DNA from 3 places in the Shewanella sp. UCD-FRSSP16_17 genome. Region 1 is predicted to be linked to each of the others. Evidence: predicted binding sites of a transcription regulator. Region 1 holds the regulator's gene; each other region holds the start of a gene.
What was found. The regulator LexA, encoded in region 1, represses DNA repair genes until DNA is damaged. The targets are predictions, from matches to a motif close to TACTGTATNNNNATACAGTA.

Region 2: the regulator LexA is predicted to act here: its motif matches at 5,501-5,520, upstream of A9267_RS02025 (LexA family protein).
Region 3: the regulator LexA is predicted to act here: its motif matches at 3,836-3,855, upstream of A9267_RS03500 (YebG family protein).

Annotation. Positions count from the first base shown of each region.
Region 1 covers NZ_LZFV01000046.1:202,798-210,785, forward strand. Annotated here, with positions in the region: gene plsB (glycerol-3-phosphate 1-O-acyltransferase PlsB) at 1-2,358, opposite strand, end outside; gene lexA (transcriptional repressor LexA) at 2,768-3,385, shown strand; gene A9267_RS18045 (cell division inhibitor SulA) at 3,382-3,888, shown strand; gene coxB (cytochrome c oxidase subunit II) at 4,330-5,898, shown strand; gene ctaD (cytochrome c oxidase subunit I) at 5,908-7,524, shown strand; gene A9267_RS18060 (cytochrome c oxidase assembly protein) at 7,526-7,988, shown strand, end outside.
Region 2 covers NZ_LZFV01000001.1:466,067-474,054, forward strand. Annotated here, with positions in the region: gene A9267_RS01995 (bifunctional acetate--CoA ligase family protein/GNAT family N-acetyltransferase) at 1-241, opposite strand, end outside; gene A9267_RS02000 (LysR family transcriptional regulator) at 302-1,108, opposite strand; gene A9267_RS02005 (magnesium transporter) at 1,276-1,758, shown strand; gene A9267_RS02010 (HlyD family secretion protein) at 1,759-2,832, shown strand; gene A9267_RS02015 (YgjV family protein) at 2,947-3,543, opposite strand; gene A9267_RS02020 (Y-family DNA polymerase) at 3,813-5,069, opposite strand; gene A9267_RS02025 (LexA family protein) at 5,073-5,480, opposite strand; gene A9267_RS02030 (hypothetical protein) at 5,912-6,331, shown strand; gene A9267_RS02035 (glutaredoxin family protein) at 6,457-6,777, opposite strand; gene A9267_RS02040 (TonB-dependent copper receptor) at 7,130-7,988, shown strand, end outside.
Region 3 covers NZ_LZFV01000001.1:827,600-835,587, forward strand. Annotated here, with positions in the region: gene prc (carboxy terminal-processing peptidase) at 13-2,127, opposite strand; gene proQ (RNA chaperone ProQ) at 2,150-2,785, opposite strand; gene A9267_RS03495 (GAF domain-containing protein) at 3,054-3,512, opposite strand; gene A9267_RS03500 (YebG family protein) at 3,531-3,824, opposite strand; gene A9267_RS03505 (paraquat-inducible protein A) at 4,039-4,668, shown strand; gene A9267_RS03510 (paraquat-inducible protein A) at 4,658-5,308, shown strand; gene A9267_RS03515 (MlaD family protein) at 5,295-7,934, shown strand.

The DNA.
Region 1 (7,988 bases):
ATTGGCATGGTCGCGAATTCGGATGACAGCAAACTGATTGTCATTACCCGACAAGTGCCCTAATTCTTTTAATTTTACACTCAAATTATTGTAGAGTTTTTTATCATAAAACTCTGGCGCAGTAATTCCGTGTAAAGCACCTAAACGCTGAGCTAATAAGTGGCTCGCGCTTTCTAGATCTGAACGTTCAATATCCGGTTTATAAGCCAATAAATTAAAGATAATCGCGTAACGTTGTAATGTCTCACTGACAGTTTCAGACAATAACATTAACTGGGTAATATTACTTTGATTGAGTTCAAACTCGTCTGTACCCGAAATAAGCTGTTGCTCAACAAATAAGTTTAATACGCTATCAATGTAAGCGGGTAAGTCTTCAATCCCCATAAACAACTCAGCCTTGAGTAGCGGATAGAAGTCATTAACGATTTCATGAATTTTTTGACGATTAAACTCTTCGTATTGCACCAAGCAACTCGCAATTAACGAAGGAACTGCCATTAAATGGATGATGTTATTACGGTAGTAGCTCATCGCAATTGCTGAAGACTCTTCAATCGCAATAATTTCACCAATTTGATCAGTGTGCGAAGTAAACTTTTTCAGTGATAGACATTGATCAACTAATTCACTAGCACTGCCTTGAGCAACTGAGGTGTAATCAGTGTAAGGTACTTCTTTCATCAATTTAAGATATAAATCTAGCTGACGTTCCAGCTCTGTGCGCTCTAATGCATTTTGTTCAGCGGCTAATAACACCATACTGGTTAACGTAACAGAGCTCGCAGCTGCTGCACTGTTAATGTTTGTCATCACTTTATTGGCTAATTGATTAACCGCAGGCGTTAACCATGTTGGTTTTTGCTCGGGATCTTTAGCCACTTCTTCACGCCAATCTGGCGACTGCTGATTTAAGAACTGCTGTACGTTAATTGGCTCACCAAAGTTAACGTAACCTTGTCCAAAGTTACCCAACTTACGCAATGCACCAAACACTTGCCATACAGATTCTTTTTGCTTTTTCTTACCACTTAATTCTTTATGATAAGTCGACACTTCCATGACATGATCGTAGCCAAGATACACTGGCACTAAGGTCACAGGACGCTCGATACCCCGCAATACGCTGTTTACCGTCATCGCTAGCATGCCTGTTTTAGGAGCAAGTAGACGGCCAGTACGTGAACGACCACCCTCAGTGAAATACTCAACTGAATAGCCTTTAGCAAATAGTTGATCTAAATACTCTCTGAATACTGCGGTATAAAGCTTATTACCGTTAAAACTACGACGGATAAAGAAGGCACCACCACGGCGGAACATTGGACCTGCCGGCCAAAAGTTAAGATTAATCCCTGCCGCAATATGCGGTGGAACCATGCCTTGATAATAAAGAATATATGACAGTAACAAGTAATCCATATGGCTTCGATGACACGGCACATAAACGATTTCATGACCATCATGATGCAGTTTACGAACTTGCTCCGCACTCTTGATGCTAATACCACTGTATAACTTGTTCCAAAGCCAAGTTAAGAAACGCTCAGCAATACGAATCAAGTTATCCGAATAGTCTGCCGCGATTTCATCAAGGTACTCAATGGCTTTTTCACGTGCCTTTTCTTCGGGAATTTTTTTGTTAACGGCTTCTTCTTGAATGGCACGCTTGATGGATTCTGACTTTAACAGCGAATTGAACATCGCTTGACGATTAGGAAGCTGAGGCCCCGTCATCACCTTACGTTGTCGGCGAAAATGCACACGAGCCACACGGATAAGCTTATGCGCAATACTGACATCTGTGCCGTGTTCATCAGCCATATAACGCAGCGACATGGCATTAGAAAATTGAATGAAGTTATGGCGACCTAAAAATAGAATCATTAACCATTTACGTAACCATGTTGGGTTTTCACGCTCAAAAACCGCAGCGGTCATGGTGTCATCTTCTTTACCTGGGATACGCCCCCAATATAGGCTTACAGGCACAAGCTGGATGTCGAGTTCTTTGTTCTTTTGGTGTAATTCGAGCAACTTAGTAAAGTTTGCTACAAATTTATCGCTACTATGGCGCTTACCAAACAAGGGTTTACGCCCTTCCACACACACAATTCTAGGGGTATTGAAACCATCAACATCTAACCGTTCATACGGACTTGGCAAGTTATATTTAGCTGTCATTTCATGTAAGGCAGCAATATCACTCAGCGACTCCGTTTTCATCACATAGACCACTGGCTTGTCAGGATCTAAGTTAAGGTCAGCGAACGGATCTTCAGGCACAACAACACTGTGTACCATTAATTTCTGAATCCAACGTAATGATTTAGCAATGATAGAATCTGGTTTTAGCATGGGTCTTCGCATTATCAACAACGATTTATTGCGCATAGGATACCAGAATATCATTCAGTTACACTAACCTCGGTAAATCTAGTTAACATTTAAGTAGCAAGTTTTGTTGGTTCTAACATCAAGTATCAATCACTTAGTAAGTAGCAAAACATTTAGGTACAGTACTGTATAAATAGACGGTATCCAGTACTTTTTGGCTTATTCACTTGAGTCATCAATAATAAAACACACTAATTTACCGACGCCCCGCAAAAACAATAAACTACTGATTTAATTAACTTTAAACAACTAGAAACTTCGATAAAAATTCATATCTATTGCTTTATCAGCAAAAAATGTTGGTTAATACTTGCGCGACCAAAGATACTGTATATAATGACAGTCACTGTATAAAAAAACAGGAATCAACATGAGACCTTTAACGCCACGACAAGCTGAAATTCTAGAATTAATTAAATGCAATATTGCCGAGACAGGTATGCCACCAACTCGTGCAGAAATTGCCACTAGATTAGGCTTTAAAAGTGCTAATGCTGCAGAAGAACATTTAAAAGCACTCGCTAAAAAAGGTTGCATTGAAATTATTCCAGGTACCTCTCGCGGTATCCGTATGGTCCAAGAAGAAGAGGAAGTTGAAGAAGGCTTACCACTGATTGGTCAGGTTGCGGCTGGTGAACCAATTTTGGCGCTAGAACATGTTGAACAATACTTTCAAGTTGATCCTGAAATGTTTAAACCCAATGCTAATTTCTTACTACGTGTTCGTGGCGACAGTATGAAGGATATTGGCATTATTGAAGGCGACTTATTAGCGGTTCACAAAATGCAGCAAGCTAAAAATGGTCAAGTCGTTGTTGCCCGTGTTGATGATGATGTCACCGTGAAGCGTTTTGAAAAGAAAGGCAACGTTGTTTATCTGCATGCAGAAAACGAGCAGTACTCGCCGATAAAAGTCGATTTAACATGCCAAAGCCTTACGATTGAAGGGCTCGCTGTTGGCGTTATCCGTAATGGAGGTTGGTTATGAACACATTAATAGGTAATGCACCACGTCACCCAGGTTTATGGATGGACATGGCATCAGCAGCTGCGCCAGTAAAGCAAGGTATCGAAACCAAACAAACAGCTAACCAAGGGTTAACTGAATTAACTCAGCTATGCGGCCAGTTAGCCGTATTAAGTCAACAAGGGCGATGGATTGTACTGATTAATCCGCCTCACATTGGTTACAAACAAATTCTAGCGAACGCCAATGTCAGAATGGACCGTGTATTACTGGTTCACACTAAAGATGAAGTCGAAACACTGTGGGCAATGGAAAAAGCACTCACAAGTGGTACATCCAGCGCAGTGATTACATGGACAACCCCATTAGATGCTCGTGATAATCGTCGCATTCAATTAGTCGCTAAAAGCGCCTTAGCACAAGGTGTCATTATCGAAGATGTAAATACTCACTTACGTGATGACCAATTAAACGCCAGTAATCCTGTGACTGCAACCCAATTGAATTTATCTGCATTTCACTAAAGTCTATTTGCTAAAAAAGCCCTTCATTTCGGTGACGGGCTTTTTTTTGCGCCTTTTTTCAGCAAATTAGATGATAAAGTGATCTTGATCAATATTTAATCTCCAAGTAATGTAGTTAACAAGGGGGTAACATTTATTGACCTCTCTTAGTGGTAAAAATGAACATAAGTGATAAAACGCTGTAAAGATTGTGCTGGTACCATGCGGTATAGAAAGCCTTGAATAAAAAAGCGTCAATTTAAGAATTGAAAAGTTCAGTATTAGGTACAAGTGTGGCCACCAAAACCCAATAGAATAATCGAGTATTAATACTCACTGCCACCGTGTACTTTGAAGTGATCAAACTTTTTCGGGAATAGAAAAGTTTGCATAGAGCAGAGTATTACTGTGTGACTTTTCCTTGTTGTTATTGCAAATCGCAATTGGCAGAGGAGTAGTCTTGTGAAGCGATTGTTGTATGGATTAATGGTGCTGTTTTTTGCAGTGCCACTTGCAGCGGCTGATATGCCGCTTAACATGACCCAAGGGGTAACAGAGATCAGTGGTAAGGTTTACGACCTCCATATGATCATTCTTTATATCTGTTGTGCTATTGGTGTTGTGGTATTTGGAATCATGATTTACTCCATGATTTATCATAGAAAATCAAAGGGTGCAGTACCTGCTGATTTCCATGATAGTACCAAAGTGGAAATAGCATGGACTGTCGTGCCGTTTCTTATCCTCATTGGTATGGCAATTCCTGCCACAAAAACCCTCATTGCTATGGAAGACCCAAGTGATGCGGAGTTAACTATTAAAGTAACCGGCTCTCAATGGAAATGGCATTACAGCTATTTTAATGAAGACGTCGAGTTTTACAGTTTACTTTCCACCCCTGCCGATCAAATTACTGGGACAGAAACGAAAACTGAAACTTACCTACTTGAAGTCGATAAGCCCCTCGTTCTGCCAATCAATCGTAAAGTACGCTTTTTAATGACTTCAGATGATGTGATTCACTCTTGGTGGGTTCCTGCATTTGCGGTGAAAAAAGATGCTAACCCAGGTTTTATTAATGAAGCTTGGACCAAGATTGATAAGGTTGGTACCTACCGAGGCCAATGTGCTGAGTTATGTGGTAAAGACCACGGATTCATGCCGGTGGTAGTTGAAGCCGTTTCTGAAGCAGACTTTGAGCAATGGCTGAAAGATCAAAAACAACTCACTGCTGATGCAAAAGCCGCGGCCGAAGCGTCACTGTCGCAAACCCTGACCTTTGATGAGTTGATGGCTCAAGGTGAACAAGTTTACATGGGCCGATGTGCCGCTTGTCACCAACCAAATGGTGCAGGACTACCTGGTGTATTCCCGTCTCTTATCGGCAGCCCAATCATTAAAGGGTCAGTTGCTGGCCACATTGATATTGTCGTCAACGGCCAGCCTGGTACTGCCATGCAAGCCTTCGCGAAACAGCTTACTGCAACAGAAATTGCAGCTGTTGTGACCTACGAGCGAAACGCTTGGGGTAATGATTCTGGTGATGTGGTTCAAGCTGCAGATGTGAACTCTGGTGGGGCACCTAGCGATGCAAGTTCAGCAAGTGATAAGCCAACGCCTGTCACTTTGCCTGCTGAGTTACCAGCGACACAACCTGAGGTAGAACAAGTGGTTGCTGACGTCGTTGAAGAAGCAACACCTGACGTTGTTATGGATGACTTATCTATGGATGAGCTGATGGCAATGGGTGAGCAAGTTTACCTCAGCAGCTGTGCTGCATGTCACCAAGCCGCTGGTACAGGTTTACCTGGCGCATTCCCTGCGTTAGTGGGCAGTCCGTTAGTCATGGGGCCTGTTGAAGGACACCTTGAAGTGGTTATCAATGGCCAACCTGGTACAGCAATGCAAGGATTTAGCTCCATACTCTCACCGCAGCAACTCGCAGCTGTTGTGACGTATGAGCGAAATGCTTGGGGAAATAATACTGGTGATGCTGTTCAAGCCACCGATGTTGTTGGTCATGGAAAGTAAGGGATACAGATGAGCACAATTACACAAGATACTACCCCAGCTCATGATGAACATTCTCATGACGGCCATGATGATCACCATCATGGCGCGCCAAAAGGCATCATGCGCTGGATATTAACCACTAACCATAAAGACATTGGTTCTATGTATTTATGGTTCAGTTTTATTATGTTCCTCACTGGTGGTGCGATGGCAATGGTCATTCGCGCAGAGCTATTTCAGCCAGGCTTACAGTTAGTTGACCCTAACTTCTTTAACCAAATGACCACAGTACACGGTCTTATTATGGTATTTGGTGCCGTCATGCCCGCCTTCACAGGGTTAGCCAACTGGCTGATCCCAATGATGATTGGAGCACCTGATATGGCACTGCCTCGAATGAATAACTGGAGCTTTTGGATCTTACCATTTGCCTTCGCGATTCTGTTGAGTTCGTTGTTTATGGAAGGCGGCGGCCCTAACTTTGGCTGGACTTTCTATGCACCGCTATCAACAACCTATAGCCCTGATAGCACTGCACTATTTGTTTTCTCGGTGCATATCATGGGGATCAGTTCGATTATGGGCGCAATTAACGTGGTCGTGACCATTGTTAATATGCGTGCACCAGGCATGACTTGGATGAAGTTGCCATTATTTGTATGGACATGGCTCATTACTGCATTCTTGCTGATTGCGGTGATGCCCGTACTTGCAGGTGCGGTTACCATGGTATTAACCGATAAATACTTTGGTACCAGTTTCTTTGATGCCGCAGGTGGCGGTGATCCCGTCATGTTCCAGCATATTTTCTGGTTCTTCGGTCACCCTGAAGTCTACATCATGATTTTGCCATCGTTCGGGATTATCTCGGCCATTATTCCCACCTTTAGTCGTAAAAAGTTGTTTGGCTACGCTTCGATGGTTTACGCCACGTCCAGTATTGCGATTTTATCCTTCTTGGTTTGGGCGCATCACATGTTTACCACAGGGATGCCAGTATTTGCTGAACTGTTTTTCATGTACTGCACCATGTTAATTGCGGTGCCGACAGGGGTAAAAGTATTTAACTGGGTAGCAACGATGTGGCGTGGTTCAATCACGTTCGAAACCCCTATGTTATTTGCGATTGCCTTTATTATTCTCTTTACCATTGGTGGTTTTTCAGGATTGATGCTGGCGATAACACCTGCTGATTTCCAATACCATGATACTTACTTCGTGGTGGCGCATTTCCACTATGTACTGGTGACTGGAGCGGTGTTCTCTATTATGGCTGCTGCCTATTATTGGTTACCAAAATGGACTGGCCATATGTATAGCGAAACCCTAGGGCGCTGGCATTTCTGGTGTAGCGTGATTTCAGTCAATGTGCTGTTTTTCCCGATGCACTTTTTAGGATTAGCAGGCATGCCTCGCCGAATTCCAGATTACGCCATTCAATTTGCTGATATTAATCAAATTGTCTCAATCGGCGGATTCGCATTTGGCTTATCACAACTAATTTTCTTAGCCGTAGTGATTAAATGTGTCAAAGGTGGCGAGAAAGCGGCTGATAAACCTTGGGAAGGCGCTGAAGGACTGGAGTGGACCATTGCCAGCCCAGCACCTTACCACTCATTCACCACACCACCAGAGGTGAAGTGATATGAGCCAGCCAACAAAATCAAACCGTAACTTACTTATAGGTCTGGTATTAGGATCAATAGGTATGTTCGGCTTTGGTTTTGCGCTGGTACCGCTTTATGACGTGCTTTGCGAGACCTTAGGCATTAACGGAAAGCCTCAAGGTACAGCAAGTCGTTATGAAGCGGTGGTCGTTGATAAAGAACGCACCATTACTATTGAATTTATCGCCCAAGTGCAAGGCAGTATGCCATGGGAGTTTGGCCCCAAAGTGAACCGAATACAGGTTCATCCAGGTGAGCTAACTCGCACTGCATTTTTAGCAAAAAACCTTTCTGCTAAACCTCTTGTAGGCCAAGCGATACCCTCGGTATCGCCTGGCCAAGGCGCTGCATATTTCAATAAAACGGAATGCTTCTGTTTTAATCAACAGCCCCTAGCTGCAAAGGCTGATGCTGAACTGCCATTAATCTTTTATGTGGATC
Region 2 (7,988 bases), on a different contig from region 1:
TGCTTGCCCTAGTACAGATAATGGCAAGATCAGGTTTTATCGGTAAGGATTCAATATTAGGGTAAGCCAAAACGCCCATAACAGCGTCATATTTTGGGGTGACAGGCATTATCGGCCCAGAAAAACCGCTTCCGAGTAAGTTTTTCATTAATACTCGACCAGCACGTTTTTCGGTATTGGAGGCACCTATGACAGCGATTGATTTAGGCTTAAACAAGGTGTGAATACTTCGTTGACTCATATTGCCTCACTATCGAATTTATTGACTAACGTAACCCTAAAGCTGAATGGCGATTAGGCGTTAAATTTTGTTTTTATTATTTACCGCTTCTAATATCACTTTTTGACAAAGCTCAGACAGCCAGACAATTTTTGCTTCATGTCTTCTTGCTGCACTGGTAATGATAGCTAAGTCAACGGCCAAATTCTTATGTGCACCGTTCGATTCTAAATTAAATTGATACGAGTAATTATTTTTCAATAATTCCTGCTGAACCATATAGTTATCTACAATTATAGTAGGGTTGCGTTTCTCATCAAAGGCACGATATAGCTCTACGTATTCGTTTAAGTCATCGACGATTAATTTAACGAACTCCCCGTCCAAATTCCCACCTAATGATCCATAACCTGAAGCTATTTTTTTCTGATATAGCTGCTGGGGGCGATCTTTCAGTGTTTGTATACCAATATCGATTGAGCCTTCAATCAAACCATCATTACTGGTTTTACGCCATTGCCTTAATTCAATTACTGCGTTGGTTTCACGGCGAATGGTTTCGATTAACGCTTTACCCATCATCACCGCTAATGGCTCTCCGATATGGACTGTGATGTATTGCAGGTTTTTGGGATCAAAATATTCAGGCTCTAAAGCAATATTGATTTGTTCTATTGAGCTTTGAATCTTAGGCGCAATTTTATCGGCGTAACTGGTGGGCTGCAGACCGTTTGCTGTTCGGATAAACAAAGGGTCGTTTAGTTCTTCACGTAATTGTGCAAGTACTTTTGAAACAAACGACTGTGATCGTCCAAGTAGTTTGGCAGCACGTTGGGTTGAACCTGATTTATACAGGGTAATAAACACATTAAGTGCATTAAGATCCATAATATACCGATAAATAAGAACATCTTAATTTCATATTACATCATTAAAACATCAAACACAGTAGTGGCATTCGCTAATTTGTACATATGGAATATGCCTTATTCCAAATTTACATATAGAGGTTGTTAATATTCCATTTAGTTATCTTATTACCCCTTGGAGAATACATGTCAGAACAGCACGAACTTGCCACCATTCCAGAAGAAAAACCAAGCATAGCGCTTGTTATTGCTAAAAAAAGTATGTGGCTCATTATCGCCGTAGCAACAATCGGTTTGTTGAGTTATCTGTTTTCATTATTAACAGCTATTCACGGGAAATCATTACCCGAAAGTTACTTTGTTAATGGTTATCCATCCATTTTAGCACTTCTGGATTCTGAGTTATTTATGGGGTTTGTGTTTGTCGTGACCGTCTCGATCATTTGCTACACATTACTTTTATTTTGGCGATTGCATGAAGTTGCAGTACACAAGGCTGAAGCCATGTCGAGTGCACACACGCAAATTGTATTTGCTTTGTCACTGTGTGGATTATTCATCGATAAAGCCTGGTGGGTTCTTGCCATAATCATTGCATTTGGTCGTTGGGATGTACTTGCCAATAGACTTTCAAGCATTATCAGCAACGGCATTAAAGGAGATAAGTAAATGAAAGAGATTATGCTCCCTTATGTATTAATCATTTGGTTACTGGTTAAACTTGGTGTTATACAGTGGAATCTAGCGAATGCTGTTCGCTCAGTTGGTTTAGGGTTCTTTATTGCCTTCATTCTATTTACGGCTCATCGTTTTTGGTCCCCAGCAGACTTAACTGACAGCTCAACGGTTAAAGCTCCTCATGCAGTGCTTAGTCCTTTGTTTGGTCAAGAAATCGAAGAGATTTTTGTTACTCATAACCAAATGGTTAAAAAAGGCGATTTGATTTACAAATTGGTGTCAGTCGACAGTGAAAAAGAAATCAGATCGTTAAAAGCGCAAAAAGCTGCTGAGCTTGCTAAGAAAGAAGCACTTAAACTGCGTATGGAAGCGCTAGAAGTGACGCTTAACAATGACAAACGCAACTTTGTTCGTGTCACAGACTTACGTGATTATGCCAGTGAAATGACACGAGATGACTTAGAAGCAAAAATACAATCTACGGAAGCTGAAATCGCATCAGTGGTTGCTGAGCTTGAAACTCATCGTGCGCAGTTACGCTCGTTTGATGCACAGATTGGTTCTGCTCAGTGGAATGATGAACGTCGTGAAATTAGAGCTCAATTTGACGGTCAACTTTCTATTACGAATGTGGCAGTAGGCAGTCGTATTGGTAACATGCACCTTTATGATACCTCTAAGAAGTTTTTAGAAATGCGAATTGCAGATCAATCGTATCGTTATATTAAGCCTGGCCAATTTGCCGAGTTTTACGTTGATGCTTTTCCTGGTGAGATATTTCGAGGTCGAGTGCACAGTGTGACTTCAGGTACAGGTGAGTCGATGATCAGCCCATTAGCAGGAACTCAGCAAGTCAGGCAACATGTTGGTAATAACGCTGGAAGTCATGGGCGTACAGTGGTTATTGAATTTGAAGAGCCAGAAGGCTATTCAATCCCGATTGGCGCGACAGGTTCAGGCTGGATATCGGCAGAAAAGCCAGCGAGTTTCTTAGGCTTCATGGATATTATTGGCGCTGCAACAGTCAGACTTAAAGCCCTTAAAGCTTACCTAAGCGCTTTGTAATAAGAAGTAATAATAATTGCGGAAATATAAAAGGGAGCTTTGGCTCCCTTTTTTATGTGTATTACTTAGCGTGCTTACAATAAGATTCCCTAGAGCGTTAAAACAAATAACACCTTATTGACTTAATGCTTGATTTGAGGAAATGGTGTCATTATTAGTCGCCAATTTAATTTGCTTGTATTGCAGAAACACACTTTGAGCTAGAATTGTTATTGTCATCACTTGATATAATATTCCAGACCATGACATCAAATATATTGAAAGCATTAAGTTCAATGCATTACTCACTAGCATAGCGGCGCGAAGTGCCATTCCTTTACAATAAAATAGACTTATACTCATTATCACTGCTGCAAAAACTGCGCACCATTCACTCCAATGTTCGGCCCACATTACTCCCTGTAAAATCGCTACAGTAGAAAAGGTGACACTCATCATTAATGGCACGAATTCCGATTTCTTTGTATGGCCGAGTTGCTGGCAACAACGGAATCGAACCACATTTACAAGTTGATTCGCCATTCCAAGAAAGCTGCCTAGTAAGCCTAAGTGAATGGCTGTAAGAATGGATGCAAGCATATTGCCATGAATAAATTTGCAATCTTGTTTTTGGCTATTTGCCCACCAGCCGATAGCCATTGAAATGAAGCCTAGTAATTGCACAAAGAACAGTTGATTAAACGCAAACTCAGACACGCAGATGATACTCACTAAAAAATCGAAGGGCGTATTGTCTATATTTTCAGCAGCATTAATTTGATCTGAACGAGGTTTTCAGCTTTAGCTTTAATATTCAGCCTAAAAATAGTTATTTTTTGATTTAGTGTGCTTCAAAGGTGTAAGGTTTGTTCTTGATGGGTAATGGCTTTGTTTGTTATTTGTTGCGCCTGTCGGGTTTGTGGTCGCTGTATATTATCCCGTTTTAATAACTACTCACGTTACTTCTTAATTGTTTTTCAACATTTCATTTAAACACTCACTTAACGACAACTGACCTTTGGGATATCTTGCCAACAGGTTGTGTATTGTGGGGTCAGTAGTTCTCTGCGCATATGCCATTTTCCAGTAATCCCTTGGGCGGCAACAAATATTGAGTCAGTGCCATAGCGCTGGTTAAGCTTATCGCAAACCTGCATGAGTGTCGGATCTTTGGCTGGAGTAAATAAATCTCCCTGTAAATGCTGTACCGGAGAAAGGTCAATAAGACCAATGCCAATTTTATAATACCGTGTATTTGGATTAAATAACTGACTCCCTATGGCTGTTGCATAACTAATGAGTTCGCATGTGTCATTGGTCGGAAATGCACAACGATAATGGTATTTAAAACCGGAAGGTTGCTCATCGTATGGAGAGTTTTTGGCAAAAATAAGGAGACTACTGGCTGCTGAACCTTGCAGCCTTGCTTTGGCGGCAGCGATGGCTGCATGTTTACTCAGGGCTTGCAGCAAAGATTCTCTATCAGTGATCCGCTGGCCAACACTGCGGGTGGAAAAAATTTGCTGCTTATCAGCTCTTGCGCTATCCCATCCTTTACATTGCTCGCCATTGAGCTCTCGCACCGTACGTTCTATTTCAATACTAAAATTTTTACGGGCGATCCCAGGCTGTAAGTTCGCTAATGCTAAAGCAGTATGAATCCCCATTGCCTGGAGTTTCTTACCTATTCTTGAGCCGATCCCCCAGACATCGGTGGCTTTCATGTTTGCTAGAATAGCGCGGCGCTCTTCATCGGACTCGATGCAGCAAACACCGTCATACCCAGCAAGCTTTTTGGCTGCGTGGTTGGCTACTTTAGCGAGTGTTAAGGTTTCGCCAATGCCAACACAAACCGCTAAACGCGTTTCTTTCCATACCGCTCTGCGAATAAGAGAGGCGTGATGGCTTAAACATGGAATTGCTGGGTAACTACGCTTAAAAGAGAGAAAAGATTCATCAATACTGTATATGTGCTGTTCGGGGGCGAAGCGACCAATGACATCCATCATGTTATGAGACAAAGAGGCATAAAGCTCATAATTAGAAGAAAGTGCAATAATCCCTAGTTTTTCACATTGATGTTTAACTTCAAAGTAAGGGCCAAATTTACCAATGCCTAATGCTTTAGCTTGACGGTTGGCCGCGACAATACAGCCGTCATTATTGGATAGGACAACAATAGGGCGTCCACGCCATTCAGGCCTAAACACTTGCTCTGCGCTGCAATAAAAAGAGTTGGCATCGACTAAGGCATACATGGGTTAACGACCCGACAATATTGGACTTTGACGATGACAACGTATTGAACGGATCACCACACCTTCAACAGTAAAGCTGTCATGTTCTTGAATCAGTACACTATGGTGATTGTCATTCGCTGATAATAATAATCGCCGCTGAGTATCAATTAATTTGCAGACGAAGCAGCCATTATAATTCGCCACAATAACATCGTGATTTTCCACAGTAACATGACGATCGACTATCAAAATGTCTTTATCAAAAATCCCTATCTTTTCCATTGAGTCGCCGCTGGCTTGACCAATAAATGTTGCGCTTGGGTGTTCAATCAGTAGCTCATCTAAACTGAGTGGTAGCTGTCGATATTCAGCAGCTGGGGACTCAAAACCTGTAATGCCAGCACTGGCAAAAATAGGGATCACATTCATAAATTTCACATCACAAAGATAACTGTATATTTATACAGTATTATAGTGCTCCCCGTAAAATTGGCAATAATTTATGTGGTTTTGGCGGCTTTTTGAACGAAGTGTGCGTTTTGCGAACGGATTTTAGCTAGGAGCGACAGAGGTCATATTGATAAGTGAGTAATAGGTATAGCGACTTGATAAATAAACAGGTCAAGTTGTAGAAAATACTGACAGCTTGAGAAGTTAACTTTCTGTTCAGCTTAGGTTTAGCAAAATTCATTACTATAACAGTCAGATAATGATTATTTACTGTCGCTTCATAATATGAAATATGTGCCTTCTAGTTATTCTTTGTCTCAATGAGGCGCGAAATGGTAACTAATGAGTCAGTGAGATGGATAAGATAGTGTCAATTAACCGGGCACATAATTGATTAAATCGGAGTGAGTATGAAAAAGTTAAAAACGATTACTGCATTTATTGCATTCAGTTTATTTTCAGTGGCTGCTAATGCCAGTTTTTCAACTCAGCAATCTGTGGTCATTCAAATAGACCAATCTATTGCCAATATCGATAGCGCTGTAAGCTGCTCAATAATTTACTCGCATACACCGTTAGCGTCAGAAGCAGACTTTTATAAAGGCATGGTTTACGAGAACTATTCTAACCTAGTTGAGCAATTAGTATTAACAGGTCAGACAGAACAACAAGCAAGGCAAATTGCGATGGAAAAGGTTGTGAGCCAAGCTACGCATATGGAAACCTTAATAAAAGAGCAAAAAGCCGATGGCAACAAGGCGCAATTCACTCAGTTATTAAAAACCACAGCAGTGCAAAACCAGTGTGTTCACTATGCTAGTAATAACTAGTTAACGGTTTATTATCAATATCGGTAGTAATAACCGTACGAATAAAATATACCCGGTCATCACAATTGGTGACCGGGTATATTTTTTTAGCAATGCCCTTATTTAACAAGGTGCTAAGTAAATCGTTAATGCAGTGAAGAGACTATTTTATCCTGATTAAAGCCCCTGATAAGCGTGCCATTAACTTGCAACAAAGGGATCCCTTGGCCGTTTAATGCTTGATAACGTTCATTAGCAGCGAAAGATTTCTCAATATCAAACTCTTGATAAGCAATGCCATTATCGTCAAAAAAGATACGTGCCTTTTGGCAGTACTTGCACCAAGCTGTTGCATACATAATAACTTCATTACTGGCGGCATAGGTGGCACGGATAGGCTCGACCGGTGATTGATTCCAGTGTTGGTAAGCGGCGTAAAGGACCAACAACACAAATAGCTTTTTCAATGAATACCTTCCATGGGCTCAATGGGCTTAAAAAATAATCGTAATTATATAAATATCGGGATGAAAATTAAACCGCTATTTCAATATGTCTAAATAAGCGATTACGAATAAATAAAGTGGGGATAAGGCAGTATTTATCTAGTGAATGTAAGCAATTAAATCATGCCGGATTCATATCTCTTTTAAGGATATTTTTTGCGGCAACGATATCAAATAAAAGCACTTTAAAATCAGTAGTGTGATTCGCATCAAATTAGCCTGTGACAGATTGTCGCACTGTCTACGCTTCTGATTGAGCAAAGCGAATTAATCTGCGAAAACGTTCATAGATAAATAATAAATGGACGTTGTAATGAAATTTAATACTTCAATTTTAGCTGCGCTGATTGCGGCATCTTTAACGCCAAACTTGGCAATAGCAGATCATACTACAAAGACCTGTGATGGTGAGCAATGCGATGATTATCTCGTTGTCACGGGTGAATTAATGAAAGAGCCATCTAAGGTTACTACCGATCCCAAAAAACCTCGCTTACCTTTACCTGCATACGATGGCGCAGGTTTCTTGAAAACGATACCAGGCTTTAGCATTAGTCGTAAGGGCGGCGCTGGTGGCGACCCTTCTTTGCGAGGAATGGGAGGATCACGGGTCAGTATTGTTGATGACGGCCAACATGTTTACGGTACCTGCGGTGGCCGTATGGATCCTCCAACCGCATATATTTATCCTGAAGCCTATGACGCCATTACTGTCATTAAAGGACCGCAAACGGTTAAATATGGTCCAGTGGGCTCAGCCGGAACCGTTTTATTTGAAAAAGAGCGCCATAGCTTTGTAGAAAAAGACATGGAAGGCCGATTAAGTATGACAGGAGGCAGCTTTGGCCGAGAAGACTATTTGGTTGAAATGAAAGCCGGCACTGAGACGCATTATATTGACTTTGATATGAATAAATCCAAAAGCGATCACTATGAAGATGGCGATGGAAACACAATACAATCAAGTTATGATCGCAGTAATGTCAATGTGGCGCTTGGATGGACACCAGATGAAGATACCGTTGTTGAATTGGCCTATGGCAGTTCAAGTGGTGAAGCTGAATATGCAGACAGAGCAAATAAAGCACGCCAAATTGACAATGAAAACCTAACACTTTTGGCGAAACGAGACGTTAACTCATCATGGTTAAACAACGTCGAATTTCAATTTT
Region 3 (7,988 bases), on a different contig from region 1:
GCGAAATAATGATTACTTCGCAGCTAGTTTTTTAGCATCAACCATATCTAAAGTGATTAATGCTGTTTCTTCTAAGAACGCATCTGGCACTTCTAATTCATCTTCATCTGACGCATCTGTTTCACTTTCAGCGGCTTCGCTTTCTGCAACTTCAGTTGTTTCAGTCTCAGTTGATTCTTCATCTTCATCATCTAAAGACGCAAGAGGCTCTAGTCCATTCTTAACGCGGCGTTCATTGGTACGATCAAGAATACGTTTTTCGTCTTCTTCACGTGATGCAATACGCTCACTTTCAACTAATGAAATCGTCTTATCGTTATGATGCTTTTTAAATTCTGCTATATCATCAAAAATATAACCAAATTCGACATCCGTTTTAATACGTTGCTGATGCTTAGTATCAAGCTTGGTAATCAGCTCAGGATAGATATTGCCAAGTGTTCCGTATTGCGCAACTGGCACTTTATCCCAAGGTAAGGCGTTTTTCTCTTCAGATTCACCATATTCGCCCGGCTCTAAGGCACTTGGGAATTTAATGTCAGGTGTTACACCTTTAAGCTGAGTACTGCCACCATTAATACGATAGAACTTTGCGATAGTGTATTGAACATGACCAATTGGTTTTTCATACATGTCGTAAATGCGGCCAAGGCTCTTGTGTTGTTGCACAGTACCTTTACCAAAACTTGCTTCACCAACAATGAGTGCACGCTCGTAATCTTGCAGTGCTGCAGCAAAAATTTCTGAAGCTGAAGCGCTATAGCGATCGACCATTACTGTTAGTGGACCGTTATAAGCACTCTTACCGTCGTTATCACGATTTTGAGTTACGCGGCCATTGGCATCACGAATTTGAACCACTGGGCCCATATCGATGAATAGTCCGGTAAGCAAAGTAGCCTCGGTTAACGCACCGCCGCCATTGCCACGTAAATCGATGATAATGCCTTCTACGTTATCTTCTTTCAGTTTGGCAATTTCTTTTTCTACATCTACAGATAAGTTCATGTAGAAACCAGGAATTTGAATAACCCCGACCTTACGGTTGGCATACTCACCTTCTGTTGGTTCAACAACTTTAGATGTTGCAGCTCGGTCTTCTAAGCGAATTTTATCTCGAATGATAGTTACTTCGAAAGTTTTCGCATTAGCGCCACCTTTTTTAGGTAGTATTTGTAAATTAACCTCACTGCCTTTTGGCCCTTTGATTAATTCAACTACATCATCTAATCGCCAGCCGATAACATCAACAATTTCACCGTCTTTTTGGCCTACACCAATGATTTTATCTTCAGGTGATAGTTTTTCACTACTAGCCGCAGGGCCACCAGCAACAAGACTTTTAATGACAGTGTAATCGTCATCCATCTGTAATACAGCACCAATGCCTTCGAGGCTTAGGTTCATTTCCATTTGGAAACGTTCAGCATTACGAGGAGATAAATAACTTGTATGAGGTTCTACTGTACGCGCAAAGGCGTTCATCACACCTTGGAATACATCTTCACTGTGAGTTTGGCTCAGACGCTTGATAGCATTGTTATAACGCTTACCGAGTACTTCGACTGTTTCTTCCCAGTCTTTACCAGCAAGTTTAAGATTCAATGCATCGTATTTAACACGCTGACGCCAAAGCTCATTAAGTTCAGCTTCATCTTTTGGCCAAGCAGCTTCTTCACGATCGAACTCATAAGCATCACCAGCTTCGGTAAAGTCGAATTCTTTATCAAGTAAAGTTAACGCATAGGCAAAACGTTCATAGCGACGTTTTTGCAATAAAGAGAACATATCAAAGGCAGGAGCGATATTGCCCGTTTTGACCATATCGTCAAACTGAGTTTGATACTGCTTGAAGCTATTTACATCAGCTTGGGTAAGCACATTACGTCTGAAATCTAACTGTTGCAGATAACGGTCATAAATGAGCTTAGAAAAAGCATCATCAAGTTCAAAGCGATGGTAATGAGAACGGGTAAATAAATTCGTTACTCTTTTACTCGCAACCTTATGTTGAGGCTCTTGCTCAAGTTTGGGTAACTCGTTGATTTGAATAGTGGGTGAAATTGCCCAAGCCGAAAAACCGACAAATAAAGTGGCAATCGACGCAGCCAAAGTGAGTTTTCGCATCAACAAGTTACTCCTTAAATGATCACGATAATAAAATATGCTCGGCACGTACTTTAACGACTAAACCAGAATCAAGCTGTACATGGACATCTTCTTTCTTGATATCAGTGATAACGCCGGCAACTGGGTTTTGCCCTAACTTCACACTAACACGTTGTTTTTGTTTAAGCTCGTCAAATTTTGCTGGCACATAATTAACTTTTGGTTCAGCAGGCTTTTTCGCTTTTGCTGGACGGTCTTTCTTAACTGGAGCAGCTTTTGCTGAAGGTGCTTTTCTAGCAGGCTTCTTCGGATTTGCTTTTGCAGCTTGTGCTTGGCGTTTCGCCTTTGCTTTCTCTTGGCCTTCTTTTAGGGTTTGCTGAGCGTGATCAATATGCTCTTGCTCAAGCTCACCACAATCTTGGCCATCTAAGTCGATACGCTGTACGCCAGCTTTAACGCCTTTAAGGTAGCGCCAGCTACTTGTATAACGTCTAAGTGCAACACGTAATTGTGTCTTACTTACTTTAGAATCATCAGCCAACCTTTCAGCTAAATCTTGAAACAAACCAATTTTTAATGGCTTAGTTTCACCTTCTGCAATAAAGCATGAAGGAAAAGTTTCATATAAATACGCTAAAACTGCGTTGGTGTCGGTCAACTTGTCTGTTGATTCCATTTTTACTTCCACGTTATATAAGGGGACTGGTTAATAGCTTTCTTGGCTAGTACAGTCGTTTGTCTTTCGTTAAACAGAGTCTTGCTTAACGTTCAAATTAGCACTTCCTACATGATTGCTAAAGCAATTGAAACATGCCTTAACAAATTAACTTAGTTAGCTGCAATTTTACAGTAAATAAATTTTCCAGTAGTTAATGCGTGCAGCTCAGTATTATAAAGCGCATCACAGCGATTGCGACCTGCAATTTAGATTATTTGTTCGCAAATTAAGCAAATAAGCAAGATTCGAAGCTTTTTACTAAGATTTCGAGACCTTTTTGATCGTCTGTATCAAAACGATTCAACAATGGACTGTCAATATCGAGCACGGCAACCACATCATTTCCGTTATGAACCGGCACAACGATTTCTGAATTACTGGCTGCATCACAAGCAATATGCCCTTCAAATTGGTGTACATCTTCAACAAGTTGAGTCTGATCTAGTGCCGCAGCTGTCCCACAAACTCCTTTGCCTATCACAATGCGAGTACAGGCAACTTTACCTTGAAACGGACCTAAGACTAATTGGTCTGCTTTTTTAATGTAAAAGCCGACCCAATTTATATTGTCTAAATTATCGTTTAACAAGGCCGAAAAGTTTGCCATACCAGCAATCAGATCATCTTCGCCTTCCATTAATGCTAATACTTGACGGTTCAATGTGTCATAAAACTCAGCTTTCATTCTACTTCCTAAAATATTTTATTCTGTTGGCGCTTTTTTATTAGTTTTTTTCGTGGCTGCTTTATTGGCAGCTGGCTTAGGTTTTACTACGCCTTTTAATAAATTAGCTAGCTCATCTTTATTAGAAGCTAAGTAAAAAGCAAGCTTCTCCACACTATTCTCGTCAATTTCGAGTTCAGCGCTAGTAATAAAAGGAACTAAGTTATCAGCAATGTCGAGCATTTTGTCATAGGCATCGGCTTCCTTTTTAGATGTAAATGTCATCTTTTCCACCCCTTCTCTTACCACGACAAACTTTGTAATTACCGCCATGATTAACCTCTTACTGTTTTTATATACAGTGCATAGAGTGTCATAGAACTAACTTCTGATGCAAGTATTCTGATTATTCTGGTATTATCTGGTTTTATTGTATCTTGAATAATTGACGTTTTGACTATTTAAAGCCATATTTTGTGCACTTTAGTCAGATATTGTTCAGTAATTTAGAGCTCTTAATTATATAGATGGATGGTTTGCGCTTTATATGCCAAAAAATGTAGATCAAGAGAGCATCGTTTTATGTCGCTCTTGTGACTTAGCAGTTCAGCGCCGTGCGCTACCTTCGAATGTCAGAGCCCTATGTCCTCGCTGCCATACGGCACTCTATGATGTGCCATATTGCTCTATTAACGGCATGCTAGCTTTGTGTATTACCGCGCTACTTTTTTTTATCCCAGCTAATTTTTTACCCGTTTTAGAAATCCATTTTTTGGGTAGCATCCGTGCAACGACTGTCTACGAGACAGCCATCGCAGTTTGGGCACAAGGTTATTGGATTGTCGCTGTTGCAGTTATTGCCTCAGCAGTGATTGCTCCTGGCTTATTGATACTGTCGATATTGCTACAAATCATTATCGTAAAAAACAAATTACACAGCTACTTTTGGCAACGAACCTATCGGCGTTTGCTGAAAAACCAAGCCTTACTCACCCAATTATCAATGTTAGAAATTTATGTCATTTCTTTCTTGGTGGCCGCATTCAATTTATCTGACTTTGCGGATATCTATTTAGGCATGGGAACTTTTTGTTTCGGAATGTTATTTTTGGTTATTTTGTTTTTGCAACGTGAGTATAATCTGGAACATATGTGGAAGCTGACTCATGACGAATAAAATAGAACAAGCTAAAAGCAATGATTACCAGCAAGGTAAAGATATCGGTATGACCTTGTGTGGGGTATGTCGCAACATTAACCCTATTGAGCAAGGGTATTGCAGCCGCTGCGAATCAAAAATACAACCTCGTAATGAACAGAGTTTGCAACAAAGCTGGGCGTTATTAATTACTGCAGCGATTTTATTAATACCAGCCAATATTTATCCGATCACAATGCTCACAAACCAAGGCAAAGTGACTTACGATACTATTTTTACTGGGATAGTACATTTAGTGCATTCGGATATGATCCCTATTGCCATTATCGTATTCACCGCCAGTATTTTAGTACCATGGCTAAAAATTGCAGGACTAGCGATATATTTAACTGCGATTAGTTTTAACTTACCAGTTTCAAAAAAGAAGCTCATGGTGGGGTTTCATATTATTGAATGGATTGGCCGCTGGTCTATGTTGGATTTATTCGTTATTGCGCTGACAGTTGCGGTAGTCAATATGGGCCAACTTTTAGATGCTAAACCCGCTCCGGCAGCAACCGCATTTGCACTCGTTATCTTACTGACTCAATTGGCAGCTAAGGTGCTTGATACACGTTTACTTTGGGATCGCTTGGACAAAAAAAATGACACGAATTGAATCACCAAAAGTCGTTAAAAAGAAACTTTTCTCTCCGATTTGGTTACTTCCTATTGTTGCCCTGGTATTAGGGGCTTGGCTAGGTGTTAAAAGTATCAAAGAGTCGGGAATTGAAGTTCAAGTGCACTTCCCTAGTGCTATCGGTATCGATATCGGTAAAACCCTAGTTAAATATCAGGGATTAACGGTCGGTAAAGTCACCGATATCAGCATTGATAAAGACCTTTCTGGCGTCAATGTTAAAATCATTATGGATTATCGCTCTGATCCATTTTTAAACAAAAATACCCAGTTTTGGCTTGTTACTCCAAAAGCAAGTATCACCGGGATAGAAGGATTAGATACCTTATTTTCAGGTAACTATATTGCTATTCAGCCAGGAGATGGCAGTTCGGCTTCAGAGTTTGTTGCTTTAACAGAAGCCCCTACGATGATCCCCAATGATGAAGAAGGCATTGTTGTAAACCTTACCACTTCAACACTAGGCTCCCTTGATGTCGGCTCAATGGTATTTTACCGCCAAGTGCCAGTTGGCAAGGTGGTTAACTACCGCTTAATCGATAGTGATACCATTACTATCAGTACCTTTATCGAGCAGCAATACGCACACTTGGTCAATCAAGAGTCACAATTTTGGAATGTCTCTGGGCTCAAAATCGATGCCTCTATGTCAGGAATTAAGGTGAATACCGAAAGTTTGGCATCATTACTTGCTGGCGGGATCAGTTTCAACTCAGATACAAAAGCGGACAAAGCAGTTAGCGGCGATACCTACGTACTTTACCCTGATGAAGAAAGTGCAGTTAAAGGGATTGAATTTGTACTTACCGCCGAGAATGCAGATGAGATAAACCAAGGTTCAGCGCTGGTTTATCGTGGCGTTCAGGTGGGTAAAGTTCATCAAACTCAATTGACTGAATCCGGCGTTAAATTTTTAGCCAAGTTTGATGTGCAATATCAGCACTTATTAAATGCCGATAGCCAATTCTGGATTGCTGGTGCCGACATTTCGCTTGAAGGTGTGAAACATGCAGCACGTTTATTAACTGGGAGTGTCGTCAATGTGCTCCCAGGCACCAGTGACCAAGCGTTACCAGAGCTATTTACTTTACAACCTGAAGCGCCAGATTTGCTTCAAGCGCAAAAGCTCACCATACAACTCACTTCTGATGAGCACAGTGGCTTAACTGCAGGCGCAGAAGTTAGATTTAAACAGATGCCTATTGGTACTATCACTGAAGTGACATTAACCGAAGACTTTACCGGTGTTCTGTACCAAGTCGAAATTTTACCTGAGTTCGCCTCACTATTAACAACTGATAGTTATTTTGTCACAGAGTCAGCGTTAAGTATTGACGCATCTTTAGACGGCGTATCTGTAACAACAAGAGATTTAAACACTGTTATTGAAGGTGCGATTTCCTTAGTTCAAGGAAAAAATAAAGCATTAGTTACCCCGAAGGCAAAATTTGCCTTGTATCGTTCTAATGATGATGCACTTGTCGCCCTTAATAAAAATAACATCACCACATTAACACTCGACAGTATCGATGGCGCGGGGTTATCTGCAGGTTCTCCTATTTATTACAAAAAAATGCAAATCGGTAGTGTTAAAGAAGTTTATTGGAACAGCAATACAGACCAATTCTCGATTCGTATCGCAATACAAAATAAGTTTAAACAGTTGATTAAAGACTCAAGTGTATTTTGGCGTAACGATGCAGCAAATATCAATGCAAGCTTGTCTGGTATCGAAGTCGATGTGGCACCTTTAGAAGGTGCACTCAAAGGCAGTATTAGCCTTGGTTTACTTGATAATGACCAACCAGGCAATGTATCTCGCTTGTATGACTCTAAAGCCTTAGCGCTTAAACAGGCTAAAGCCATTACCTTAATCTTGCCTGCCGAAGCAAAAGTTTCTGAAAAAGCAGCGATTCGCTATCAAGGCCATCAAATTGGTGTAGTGCAGCAGGTGAAGTTAAATCAAAACCTCGATACGTTAACAGCAAGTGCCTATTTATACGGTGAATATGCTGATCACTTTACTAAAGCGGACAGTGAATATTTTGTGGTTGATGCGCAAATATCTTTAACGGGTATAACAGCCCCAGAAACCCTAATCACCGGCCCTTACATCGGTGTTTTACCGGGCAATCAAACTGATATTAGCGATAACTTTACCGCACATTTGTCAGCCCGATATGATGCAAATATCGATGCTGATGCAGTCACGTTAGTCCTTGAAGATAGTCAACTGGGTTCTATCAAAGTGGGTACCCCTATTTTCTTCAGAGGTATTTCTATTGGCCAAGTTGATGGTTATTCATTATCAGAAAACGGCAACAAGGTATTGATGTACTCGCATATCGAAAAGCAATACACGCACTTAGTTAATCAAAGCAGCCGCTTCTGGGACGCATCCGGTATCAAACTTGAGGTTGGGATTTTCTCTGGTGCACAAATCGAAACCGGTTCACTAGAAACACTGCTTTCAGGGGGGATTTCTGTTGTTACCGAAGACATCACTACCCCAGCAAATCAAATCGCTTCAGGTGCGAGATTTAACCTTTACAACAAGATGAAAGAAGAGTGGCGTAGATGGCAGCCAGAACAAGTGAAGCCGTAATCATTAAAATGACACTATGTAAACTGAACTAGGTTGGTTTTCGAGTTACATTAG